Regions from separate parts of the Clostridium paraputrificum AGR2156 genome, predicted to be linked through region 1. Evidence: a T-box and tRNA genes for the amino acid it is inferred to sense, from the RefSeq annotation. Region 1 holds a T-box; the other holds one or more tRNA genes.
The links. The T-box of region 1 lies ahead of leuS (leucine--tRNA ligase). A T-box ahead of a tRNA ligase gene usually reads a tRNA of that ligase, here a tRNA-Leu.
Positions count from the first base shown of each region.

Region 2: it encodes a tRNA-Leu, which carries the amino acid that the T-box ahead of leuS (leucine--tRNA ligase) is inferred to sense. The anticodon was not compared.

Region 1 covers NZ_AUJC01000001.1:521,641-528,205, forward strand. The annotation lists gene G594_RS0102535 (NADH peroxidase) at 1-126, opposite strand, end outside; gene G594_RS0102540 (NADH peroxidase) at 370-912, opposite strand; gene G594_RS0102545 (amino acid permease) at 1,185-2,513, shown strand; gene G594_RS0102550 (YccF domain-containing protein) at 2,561-2,923, opposite strand; gene G594_RS0102555 (TraB/GumN family protein) at 3,339-4,235, shown strand; T-box leader at 4,284-4,489, shown strand; gene leuS (leucine--tRNA ligase) at 4,543-6,565, shown strand, end outside.
Region 2 covers NZ_AUJC01000001.1:633,883-640,447, forward strand. The annotation lists gene ispF (2-C-methyl-D-erythritol 2,4-cyclodiphosphate synthase) at 1-320, shown strand, start outside; gene G594_RS0103020 (Na+/H+ antiporter NhaC family protein) at 359-1,642, opposite strand; tRNA gene G594_RS0103025 (tRNA-Lys) at 1,717-1,792, opposite strand; gene G594_RS0103030 (hypothetical protein) at 1,857-2,531, opposite strand; gene G594_RS0103035 (HNH endonuclease signature motif containing protein) at 2,746-3,150, shown strand; tRNA gene G594_RS0103040 (tRNA-Gly) at 3,200-3,274, opposite strand; tRNA gene G594_RS0103045 (tRNA-Leu) at 3,280-3,363, opposite strand; T-box leader at 3,490-3,702, shown strand; gene thrS (threonine--tRNA ligase) at 3,759-5,690, shown strand; gene G594_RS0103055 (carbohydrate kinase family protein) at 5,736-6,565, opposite strand, start outside.

The DNA.
Region 1 (6,565 bases):
AGCCCATGTCATATCTTCTGATTGTTCCATGAACTTTTCTGGTCCTACTCCACATAATGGGCACTTTTCTGGTGCGCTTTCTCCTTCATGAACATATCCACATACTGTACAAACAAATTTTTTCATATCTTTTCTCCTCCTATATTTTAAACCTTATATTTTAATCTTATCTAGTAAAATCTTTTTGTTATTCTCTACATTTTTTATTATATAATAATAATTATTACTTGTAAATAGTTTTTTTGTTATTTTTTTATATTATTTTTTTATTTTCAATTTCATTAGAAAATACTCTAATTTGAAGTTAAGGATTTTCTTATTCAAATCAAAAAAAGATAGACGATTGGTTCGTCTATCTTTCTCTATTTATTAACCAAAATATCTGTTTAATAATCCCTTGAATGCTTGACCATGTCTAGCTTCATCTTTGCACATTTCATGAACTGTATCATGAATTGCATCTAGATTTAATTGCTTAGCTAATGTAGCTAAATCTTTCTTACCTTGGCAAGCTCCGTGCTCTGCATCAACTCTCATTTGTAAGTTAGTCTTAGTATCTGCTACTACTACTTCTCCTAATAACTCAGCGAACTTTGCAGCGTGTTCTGCTTCTTCAAATGCTATTCTCTTATATGCTTCTGCAACTTCTGGGAATCCTTCTCTATCAGCTTGTCTTGACATTGCTAAGTACATTCCTACTTCTGTACATTCTCCCATAAAGTTAGCTTGTAATCCTTCTATAACTCTTGGATCTATATCCTTAGCTACTCCTACTCTGTGCTCATCAGCCCATGCCATATCTTCTGATTGTTCCATGAACTTTTCTGGTCCTACTCCGCATAATGGGCACTTTTCTGGTGCGCTTTCTCCTTCATGAACATATCCACATACTGTACAAACAAATTTTTTCATATCATTCTCCTCCTCTATATATACAACATTAATTAACTTTTAAAATTCATCTTTTGTTTCTTAATATTTATTCTCTTCTGCTCTACATTTGTTATTATATAATAATAATTATTGTTTGTAAACACTTTTTTTCATTATTTTTTTCTATTTTTATCCTATTATATAATAGGATTCTTATTTTTTGCAAATAATTATTTTAATAGACATCTTTTATATATGAAGATATAATTTTATTGTTAATAAATTAATCATATTAAACTAAGGAGAAAAATATGGAAGATAATAATTTAAAAAGAGAACTTGGACTAACTGCAGCTACAGCTATTGTTGTCGGAAATATGATGGGATCAGGTATTTTTACTTCCCCCCAAAGTCTTGCTCAAGTGGCAAACCCAACAACAACAATTCTTGCTTGGATAATTACAGGAATAGGTTCTGTTCTACTAGCTCTTTCTTTTGCTAACTTAGGAACCAAGTACCCTGCAACAGGTGGTCCTATAGTATACACCCATAAAGCATTTGGGGAATTTACTGCATTTTTAGTAGCTTGGACATTTTGGATTGGTTCATGGATTGGTAATGCTGCTATAATAACAGCAATAATTAGATATTTAACTCCTTTTTTTCCAATACTATCTTCAAATGGATTAATTGCTTTTTTAGTTTCTTCTGCATTCTTATGGATAATGACCTATATAAATTATAAAGGTGTTAAAGAAGCTGGAATTATTGGAATAATTACTACTACATTAAAATTACTAGTTATACTTGTATTCTTAATAATAGCTGTAATTGGATTTAACCCTGAATATCTTAAGACTTATTCTTCTTCTGAGGTTACTGGATTAGGATCCCTTGCACCTGCAATAGCTGTTACCTTATGGTCATTTGTTGGATTAGAAAGTGCTGTTGTTTCAGGTGGTGAAATAAAAAATCCTGAAGTTAATATTAGAAGAAGTACAGTAATTGGAACAATTTTTGCTTCTATTATATACTTATTGCTTTCAATTTTAGCTATGGGTGGATTATCACAAGCAGATCTTGCTTCATCTAATGCACCTTTATCATCTATAATAAATAATATAACTGGAGGCACTTGGGGTGGAACATTTATATCTCTTGGAGTAGTTATTTCAGCTGCTGGAGCTTGTTCAGGTTGGATAATGACAACAGCAAGAATGGCTTATGCTGCCGGTACTGATGGATTATTTCCTAAATTCTTCAGTAAATTACATTCAAAGTTTAAAACTCCTGTAGTAGCTTTATTTATATCCTCACTTTGTACTAACATACTTTTAATTGCTAATTATGTTTCAAGTTTAACTTCAGCTTTCGACTTTATGATAAATCTTGCAACTTTATCATTTATTCCAGCCTATGCTTTAAGTGCTTGTGCTGAAATTATCCTTACATATAAATCAGGAAATAGATTAAGCTTTGGTAGATTTATAAAGCATGCCTTCTTTTCCTTATTAGCATTTGCATATTCACTATATATAATCTATGGATCAGGATCTGTTTCTGCAATGTGGGTGTTTATATTAATGCTTATAGGAATACCATTTTACGTATATAAAAAATTACAAGATAATAATAATTAATAAAAATAGCTGTAGTGCAATATATGCACTACAGCTATTTTTTTATTTTATCTAATTTCTTTTCCAAAAGGCATTAATGATAACTTTGCCAGCTTAAAACATTGTGCAGCAAATGGTATTCCTACAATAGTTACACATAATAAAACTGCACTTACTAAATTACCTATACATAACGCTAAACCACCAAATAATAACCATAATATATTCAATAGTAGATTTCCTGCACTATCGCTTACAGTAACTACTTCTTTACCAAAAGGTGCAAATTGTAAACTTGCCATTTTAAAACATTGCAATCCAACTGGTATTCCTACTATAGTTAAGCACCAAAGTAATCCTGCAAATAACCATCCCAATGCATTAAAGAATCCTCCAAATATAATCCATATAATATTGCCTAAACAACTCATCTTTATCCCCCTACGATTTTATTTATATATTATATACTACATTTTTAAGTTTTGAATAAACTTTTTCTTAATATAATATAAAAATTTGAAACACACTTAACTTTTTACGACTGAATATACAAAAGTACTTTCATACAATGTAAATATTAAAGGATATCATATATAAAAGATTAATTTATTTAATATAAAGGAAAAGAAATTCAGATGATAGATGATTTAAATTTTGTGAAAAAATTACAGAATTAAATGTTCTAAATACTATTCCAAGAAAAACTTTGTCTAAGCTTATACTTTTTATAATATCTGTTTGTAATATTTGCATTATTTAATACACTTGGGAATGTATAAAACCATGTGCCCCATGTAAATATTTGGTATAATAAACTTATCGATTTGATTATAGGGGGAATATAACATGAAGATTACTAAAAAGCTTATAAAACCATTTACTACTTTATTACTAGGTGTTTTTACACTTGTCGGTTTAATTGGATGTGGAGATAAAACACCTGTAGCTGAAGGATATTTATGGACTGCTACTAAAGGGGATATAACAATTAATTTAATTGGTACTATGCATCCTGCTCCTAGTACTCATAACTTCTTTAATAAAAAGGTAACTAAAATACTAAAAAATACAGATGTTCTATCTGTAGAAGCTGATATTACTGATATGGCTAAAGTTAATGCTTCTCAAGATAAATTGCTAAACACTTCTGATAAAACAGCTAAAAATCAATTGACTGAGGATGAAATAAAAAAAGTTAATGAAATATTGGCACCATCTAATATGAACATTAGTGCTTTATCTGTATTAACTCCTGCTGGTATAGTATCTATACTTGAAAGCACTATGTATCAAGGAGAAAATTATACTACTTCTTTTGATGAACTACTAATAAAAAAATCTCAAGAAAAAGGTATTGAACTTCATGAACTTGAAAGTGTTGACTTCCAACTTGATTTATTGAATAACTTATATACTTGGGATGATGTAAAAGCCACTATATCAACAGTTGCTGATTCTACAAAAAAAGAAGAAACTATTAAATATCTAAAAGATACTTTTAACGCATATGTTGATGGGAATATAGAATTTCTAGAAGAAGATGTTGCAAATATGAAGAAGGAAGTTCCTGAATTCTATGATGCTTTAGTTACTCAAAGAAATATAAAAATGGCAGAAAATATTGATAAGCTAGTGGAAGATGGAAAAAATCATACTATAGCTGTTGGATGCAAGCACTTTATTGGTGAAGATAGCGTTTTAAAAGAATTAGAAAAGAGAGGCTACACTATAAATAGACTATAGTTGACTTTAACTCATATAAAATATATAATTATTTATACTATTGAATATTTTAGTGCGTTGATTAGAAGTAGTACCATTTAATTATAACTTTAGAGAGCTGTTGGTTGGTGGAAAATAGTGTTGTAAACTTGGGAACTTGTCTATGAGCATACTTGTAAAAACAAGTACGGGTAAGCCCGATATAGTTATTGAGTGAGGATATTTTTTATCCTAATAAGAGTGGTACCACGGAAATTTTACCTTTCGTCTCTTAATATAGAGATGAAGGGTTTTTATTTTTATTACAGATTTTAAGGAGGATTTTTTAATGGGAAACTACGGAACTGCTGTTGATAAAAAATGGCAAGAAAAATGGGAAAAAGAAGAATTATATAAGTTTAATCCTGAAAATTTAGATAAGAAACTTTATACTTTAGAAATGTTCTCTTATCCTTCAGGTAGCCAGTTACATGCTGGTCACTGGTTTAACTATGGACCAGTTGATACTTGGGCTAGACTTAAGAGAATGCAAGGTTATAATGTATTCCAACCAATGGGATTTGATGCCTTTGGTTTACCAGCTGAAAACTTTGCAATAAAGACCGGTATTCACCCTCAAGATTCAACTTATAAGAATATAAAAACTATGGAAGAACAATTGAAGGCTATGGGAGCTATGTTTAACTGGGAAAGCGAAGTAGTGACTTGTGATCCAGAATATTATAAGTGGACTCAATGGTTATTCCTTCAACTTTATAAGAAAGGATTAGCTTACAGAAAGAATGCACCTGTTAACTGGTGCCCATCTTGTAATACAGTTTTAGCTAACGAACAAGTTGTTGATGGTGCTTGTGAAAGATGTAATACTGAAGTTACTAAGAAAGAACTTACTCAATGGTTCTTAAAAATAACTGATTATGCTGATGAATTATTAGATAAATTAGATGATTTAGATTGGCCTGAAAAAACTGTAGCTATGCAAAAGCACTGGATTGGTAGATCTACTGGTGCAGAAGTTACTTTCAAAGTTAAAAACTCTGATTTAAGCTTTGATGTATTTACTACAAGAGTTGATACGTTAAATGGTGTAACTTATGTTGTTTTAGCTCCAGAAAATAAGCTAGTAGATAAACTTACTGCTGATGAGAATAAGGCTGCTGTTGAAGAATATAAAGAACTTGCTGCTAAGCAAAGTGAAATTGAAAGACAATCAATCACTAAAGAAAAAACTGGGGTATTCACTGGTTCTTACGCTATTAACCCAATCAATGGTAGAGAAGTTCCAATATGGATTTCTGACTATGTACTTGCAACTTATGGTACAGGTGCAGTTATGGCTGTTCCAGCTCATGATGAAAGAGACTTTGCTTTTGCTACAAAGTTTAATCTACCAATTGAAAGAGTTATTGCAGCTAAAAAAGGTGAAGAAACTGAACTTCCATACTGCGAACATGGTGTTTTAGTTAACTCAGGTGAATTTGATGGATTAGAAACAGCTGAAGCTAAGGAAAAGATAGTTGAAAAACTAGCTTCTCAAAACTTAGGTTCAATGAAGGTTAACTTTAGATTAAGAGATTGGTTAGTTTCAAGACAAAGATACTGGGGAGCTCCAATTCCTATGATCTACTGTGATAAATGTGGAACTGTTCCAGTCCCAGAAGATCAACTTCCAGTTAAGTTACCTTATGATGTTGAATTTGCTCCAGATGGAAAATCACCACTTGCTAAGAGTGAAGAATTTAAGAAGTGTACTTGTCCACAATGTGGTGGAGAAGCTACAAGAGAATGTGACACTTTAGATACTTTCGTATGTTCATCTTGGTACTACTTAAGATATCCTGATAGCAAAAATTCAGAAAAAGCATTTGATCCCGAAATAATTAATAAAATGCTACCAGTTGATAAATATGTTGGTGGTCCTGAACATGCTTGTATGCACCTTCTTTATGCTAGATTCATAACTAAGGCATTAAGAGATATGGGATACTTAACATTTGATGAACCATTTACATCTCTTACTCACCAAGGATTAATCCTAGGACCTGATGGTCTAAAGATGAGTAAATCTAAGGGAAACACAATTTCTCCTGATGATTATATCAAGCAACATGGTTCTGATGTATTTAGAATGTACCTAATGTTTGGTTTTGCTTACACAGAAGGCGGAGCTTGGAGTGATGACGGAATTAAGTCTGTTGCTAGATTCGTAGATAGAATTGAAAGAACTCTTGATTCTGCTAATGAAGCTATTAAAGCTGGAAATGGTAAGTCTACTATAGATAAGGCTGAAAAAGAACTAAACTTCTGGAGACATACTGCAATAAAGGGTGTTTCTGAAGATGGAGATAAGA
Region 2 (6,565 bases), 110 kb from region 1:
CTTCTGCTTTAGGCGATATAGGAAAACACTTTCCTGATACTGATCCTAAATATAAGGGAATATCAAGTATAGCTTTGTTAAAAGAAGTAGGAAAGCTTTTATATGAAAATGGTTATAAAATTTCCAACATAGATTCAACAATTATAGCACAAAAACCCAAAATGGCACCTCACATCCAATTAATGAGAAAAAATATTGCTAATGCCTTAAACATAGACATTGATCAAATAAATGTAAAAGCTACAACTGAAGAAGGACTTGGATTTACAGGAGAGGGACTTGGAATATCTTCTCAAAGCATTTGCCTTCTTTATAAATAATAAGAGAAATTGCATTTGCAATTTCTCTTATTATTTATTTATTCATTTCTTTTTCTCCAGTAAAGGTAAATTGATACTAAAGCACAAATACCCATTAAATATGGATAAACCGAATATCTTATTATTGCAAATGGTGATATCATAGCTAATCCTGATGCTGAAATAAGTTGTGCTCCGTAAGGAATTAATCCTTGAAATACACATGAGAACATATCCATTATACCAGCTACTCTTCTAGGTTCTAACTCAAACTCATCTGAAATATCTTTTGCTATTGGTCCAACAGTTACTATTGCAATAGTATTATTAGCCGTGCAGATATCAACTAGACTTACCAATGTAGCAATACCAAGTTCAGCTCCCCTTTTACTTTTAAAGTTCTTCATACCTTTATTTAATATATATTCTATTCCACCATTATTTTTAATTAACTCAATGGTTCCTGCTATTAATAAAGAGATTATTATAAGTTCGCTCATACCTTGTATTCCAGCTGAAATATTAGTAAATAAGCCTATTATATCAAAGCTTCCATATAAAAGCCCTATAACTCCTGCAAATACAATTCCACCTATTAATATAAATATTACATTTATACCCATTAATGCAGATATTAATACAGCTATGTATGGAAGTATCTTTATAAAACTATATTCATAATCACCTAAAGTTTGTATAGCTGTTCCTTTTGTAAGAATCATAAATATAATGGCAGTAACTATAGCTGCTGGTAATACTATTTTGAAATTCATTTTAAACTTATCTTTCATTTCACAACCTTGAGTTCTAGTTGCTGCAATTGTTGTATCTGATATCATAGATAAATTATCCCCAAACATAGCTCCACTAACCACAGCCCCTACAACTATAGCAACAGCTATTCCTGTCTTCTCTGATATTCCTACTGCTATTGGAACTAAGGCAACTATTGTCCCCATTGATGTTCCTACTGATAAAGCTATAAATGAAGCTATTATAAATACACCTGGTACAAGTATACTTGTAGGTAAAATTGAAAGTCCAAAATTTACTGTTGAATCAACAGCTCCCATAGCCTTAGCTACTTGTGCAAACGCTCCTGCTAATACGAATATAAAAATCATTAATATAACATTGGGATTTCCTGCTCCCTTACAAAAATCTTGAATCTTATCTTCAAATTTTCTTTTTTTATTCATTGATAAAGCAACTATGGCAGATATTAAAAATGGTACTATCACTGACACTGCATAAAAGTCTTTTGCTATAATTGATGTTCCTGCGTAAACTATTAAAAAAACTGCTAACGGTAATAATGCAGAAACTTTTCCTTTTGTTTTCATATATTTCTCCTCTCAAATTAAGTCTCTTTTATTATACAAGAAAAAAAGGAATCTATAACTAGATTCCTTTCATTTGGTGCGCCATCAGGGATTCGAACCCGGGACACCCTGATTAAGAGTCAGGTGCTCTACCAACTGAGCTAATAGCGCTTATTTACATAAAATATTATAGCATCCAACTTTTTTATGGTCAAGATGCTATAATATTATTTTTTTATATAACTTCTGACAAATTCTTTTGCAATATTTCTTTAAACTTCTCTGCGCTCAATTTATTTTTTATTGCTTCACTACATATTTTCTTCCATTCACTTACTGTTACACCAGTCTTACTTATAAATGTATTTTCATCATTAGTTAACATAGTAGAATCTACAATAAAATTACCAAGCTCCTCTGGATTTCTAAATATCTTTAAATATAAAAATTCTTTATTATCACCATACCAAGTTTTATTAAACTCTCTACTGAACTTAATCAATTCAGGTATAACTCTATCTTTTGGTAGATCCCACATTTTTGATACTCTTGTATAGTGACTCAACATTAATTGTGCTTCACTCTTTGATATTTTCCCCTTCGATAATCCATCTCTTATAATTTTATCAACGGGAAGTGATGGGATATTAATTATTATCCTATCTTTACCATATATCCATTTATAAAAAGCTTCTTGCAAGAAAGAATATTGAATATATCCAAGTAGCACTTTCGCATCAGGAAAATATGCATAGATATTATCAATACCATTATTTTTTGAAAATATCAAGGTATGAATATAAAGTGACTTTTCCTTTGGTGGATTATCCATAAACATATGACCTCTTATTGTTTTATTTTCATGAATTAATGATTCCCAATACTTAAAGGAGTTATAGTTTTGTCTCACCCTTATCACCTTTCTTTCCTTTATATAATATATTATATAGTAAGATATACCCCTTTATCAATACCATACTACGTGTTTACACGTTATTATAAAATATGTATTTGAATTACTATTCATACTGTTATTTAATAATTTTAATTGAAATTTTTTACAAAATTGAAGTTGTTTTTAATTTATTATATAATGAGTACATATTGAATAAGGAGGTATGTTATTGTTCTTTTGTGAAATATGTAATAAGCCAGCTGATATACACCATATAGTTCATAGAAGTGAAGGCGGTTTAGATATAGAAATTAACTATAAATACCTTTGTAATGAACACCATCGTGGTAAAAATGGACCCCATCACTCTATTGAAATAGATTTAAAATATAAATTAGAACTACAAAAAGAATTACTTAAGCTTCTTAACAAAAATTTCTATACAATAAAAGAGTTAAGTAACACTTTAAATTTTTCTTTAAATGTTGCAAAACGTATAACTAAAGATTTGCGTCTGTATAAAGAAGGTTATAAGAAAGAAGATATTATATTATATCTCATGGGTGGGACTTTATACACCGAAGAAATGATTGAAAATATAAAAATTCAAAAACTACTTGAAGAAATTTATTGAATATAAAAAGCTCCAGCATTTTTGCTAGAGCTTTTTATAAGTGTAGGTTTGGAGCGGAAAACGGGATTCGAACCCGCAACGTCCACCTTGGCAAGGTGGCGCTCTACCGTTGAGCCATTTCCGCATAAATGGTGCAGATGAAGGGAGTCGAACCCCCACGCCTAAGGCGCTAGATCCTAAGTCTAGTGCGTCTGCCAATTCCGCCACATCTGCATCTTATACCAATATTATACAATTTGTATGCTATAGAAATCAATACCTATATACTATAATATTGAAACTTTATAAATGTTGACATTTAAAAATTAAATAATTATAATTAATTAATAAAATATAATTTTTAAAACGTTGAAGAGAAGAGTAAGTTATTAACTTCATTTTCAGAGAGAGGATACATTAGCTGGAAGTATCTTTAAATGATCATAACTGAAGACCACCTCTGAGTGACTCTAATAAAGTCCGTATTTATCACGTTACGATAAACTTAAGTGACCTATAATATATTTCTATAGGTAATTAGAGTGGAACCACGGATATTTCTTCGTCTCTATATTTTTAGAGAACGGAGTTTTTTTATTTTTGAAAAGAATTTGGAAGGAGATATAAAAATGATTAAAGTTACTTTAAAAGACGGTTCAGTGAAAGAATTTGAAGCCGGACTATCAGTACTTGATATAGCTAAATCTATTAGCGAAGGATTAGCTAGAAACGCATGTTGCGGTATTATTAATGGAAAAGTTGTAGACCTTCGTCATATTGTTAATGAAGATGTGGAGCTTGCTATATGCACATTTGATTCTCAAGAAGGTAAGGATGCTGTAAGACACAGTATATCTCACGTTTTAGCTTATGCTGTAAAAAGATTATTCCCAGAAGCAAAACTTGCTATTGGTCCATCAATTGAAAATGGATTCTACTATGATTTCGATAGAGATATCGCTTTCTCAGCTGAAGATGTTGAAAAATTAGAAGAAGAAATGAAAAAAATAATTAAGGAAAATCCAGCTATAGAAAGATTTGAACTTCCAAGAGATGAGGCTTTAAAGCTAATGGCAGATGAACCTTACAAAGTTGAATTAATAAATGACCTACCAGAAGATGAAGTTATTTCATTCTACAAAATGGGGGATTTCACAGATTTATGCGCTGGTCCACACTTAATGTCAATTAAAAATGTAAAAGCAATCAAGCTTCTTAGAACTGCCGGTGCATACTGGAAGGGTGATGAGAAGAATAAGATGCTTTCTAGAATATATGGTACTGCATTCTTAAAGAAAGCTGACTTAGATGCTCATCTAGAAGCTTTAGAAGAAGCTAAAAAGAGAGATCACAACAAATTAGGAAGAGAACTTGGAATATTTACAACTCATGAAAATGTGGGTCAAGGGCTTCCACTATTCATGCCAAAAGGAGCTAAACTTTTCCAAACTCTTCAAAGATGGATTGAAGATGAAGAAGAAAGAAGAGGATATGTTTTAACTAAGACTCCATATATGGCTAAAAGTGACTTATATAAAGTGTCTGGTCACTGGTCTCACTATAAAGATGGTATGTTTGTTTTAGGTGATGAAGAAAAAGATGATGAAGTTATGGCTTTAAGGCCAATGACTTGTCCATTCCAATTCACTATATATAACGCAGAACAACACAGCTATAGAGACCTTCCAATAAGATATGCTGAAACTTCAACTCTATTCAGAAATGAATCATCAGGAGAGATGCATGGATTAACTAGAGTTAGACAATTCACTTTATCTGAAGGTCACATAATTGTTACTCCTGAACAACTTGAAGAAGAATTTAAAGGAGTTGTTGATTTAATTAATTATGTTATGGATACTTTAGGAATCTCTGAAGATATAACTTACAGATTCTCTAAATGGGATCCAACAGATAAGATTAAATATATAGACAACGCTAAAGCTTGGGAAGAAACTCAAGTTATAATGAAAAATATCTTAGATCATATTGGAATTCCATATGTTGAAGCTGCTGGTGAAGCTGCATTCTATGGTCCAAAGCTTGATATTCAATGTAAAAATGTTCACGGAAAAGAGGATACAATTATAACTGTTCAAATTGACTTTGCATTAGCAGATAGATTTAATATGACTTACATCGATAAAGATGGTAATAAGAAAACTCCTTACATCATTCATAGATCATCAATTGGATGCTATGAAAGAACAATTGCTACTTTAATCGAAAAGTATGCTGGAGCATTCCCAACTTGGATGGCACCAGTTCAAGCCAAGATTTTACCAATATCAGATAAATATAATGATTATGCTGAATCTATTGTTAAATCTCTTAGAAATAAGGGAATTAGAATTGAAGCTGACTACAGAGCTGAAAAGATAGGATATAAGATAAGAGAAGCTAGATTAGAAAGAGTTCCTTATATCTTAGTTGTTGGTGAAAAAGAAGCTGAAAACAATGCTGTTGCTGTTAGAAGTAGAAAGAATGGTGATGAAGGAAGCATAGCATATGCAGACTTTGAAGCTAGAATTCTTGAAGAGATAGCAAACAAAGAAAGATAGTAAAGATGGGGCTGTTACACTAAATAATTAGTGTACAGCTCCTTTTTATTCACTCTCTATATATGACTCTACTTCTTCCATTGTAGGGATAGACGTTATTGCTCCATAGTTTGTGCAAGTTATTGCTCCAACCTTATTAGCAAACTCAATTATTTTCTTCCAGTTATCAAATGATACATCATTTTTATTATCTATTTTTGATAATTGTGATAATACAGCTCCTACAAACGCATCCCCTGCTCCAGTTGAATCCTTTTGCTTTATTTTGATAGAGCCGATGACAATTGCCTTTCCGTCTTTAATTATCATAGTCCCTTCTTTTCCTAAAGTAATTGCTATTGCATTTAATTTACTATTTATCAAAGACTTAACGGCTAATTCTATATTATCAGTTTCAGTTAAAAGCTTAGCCTCTTCATCACTTATTTTTATAAATTCAGCTTTCCTCATAAAATTCCAACAATCATCTTTATATTGTTTCATTATATCATCTGTTATTAAAACTTCTCTATAGTTAGGATCAAATGTTATTGTTGCCTTTTTATTCTTAGCTTCTTCTAAAACTTTATAATAAGTATTTCTAAGATTTCCTGGTAAAAATGCTGTTGCTGATCCAAAATGAACTATAGTATCACTATCTATTGATAAATTATTTATATCAACTTCATAATCTCCATCTCCACCTCTGTAAAAATCAAAGTTTCTTTCTCCAGATTTATCTAGGGAGACCATAGCTAAGGTTGTCCTTCCTTCTTTTTTTAGATACTTTGTATCTACATTATTATCTATTAGAACATCTTCCAAATATTTGCCAAAGCTATCTTTACCTACTTGCCCTAAAAAGTACGCTTTTCCTCCTAACTTGCTAATTGCTA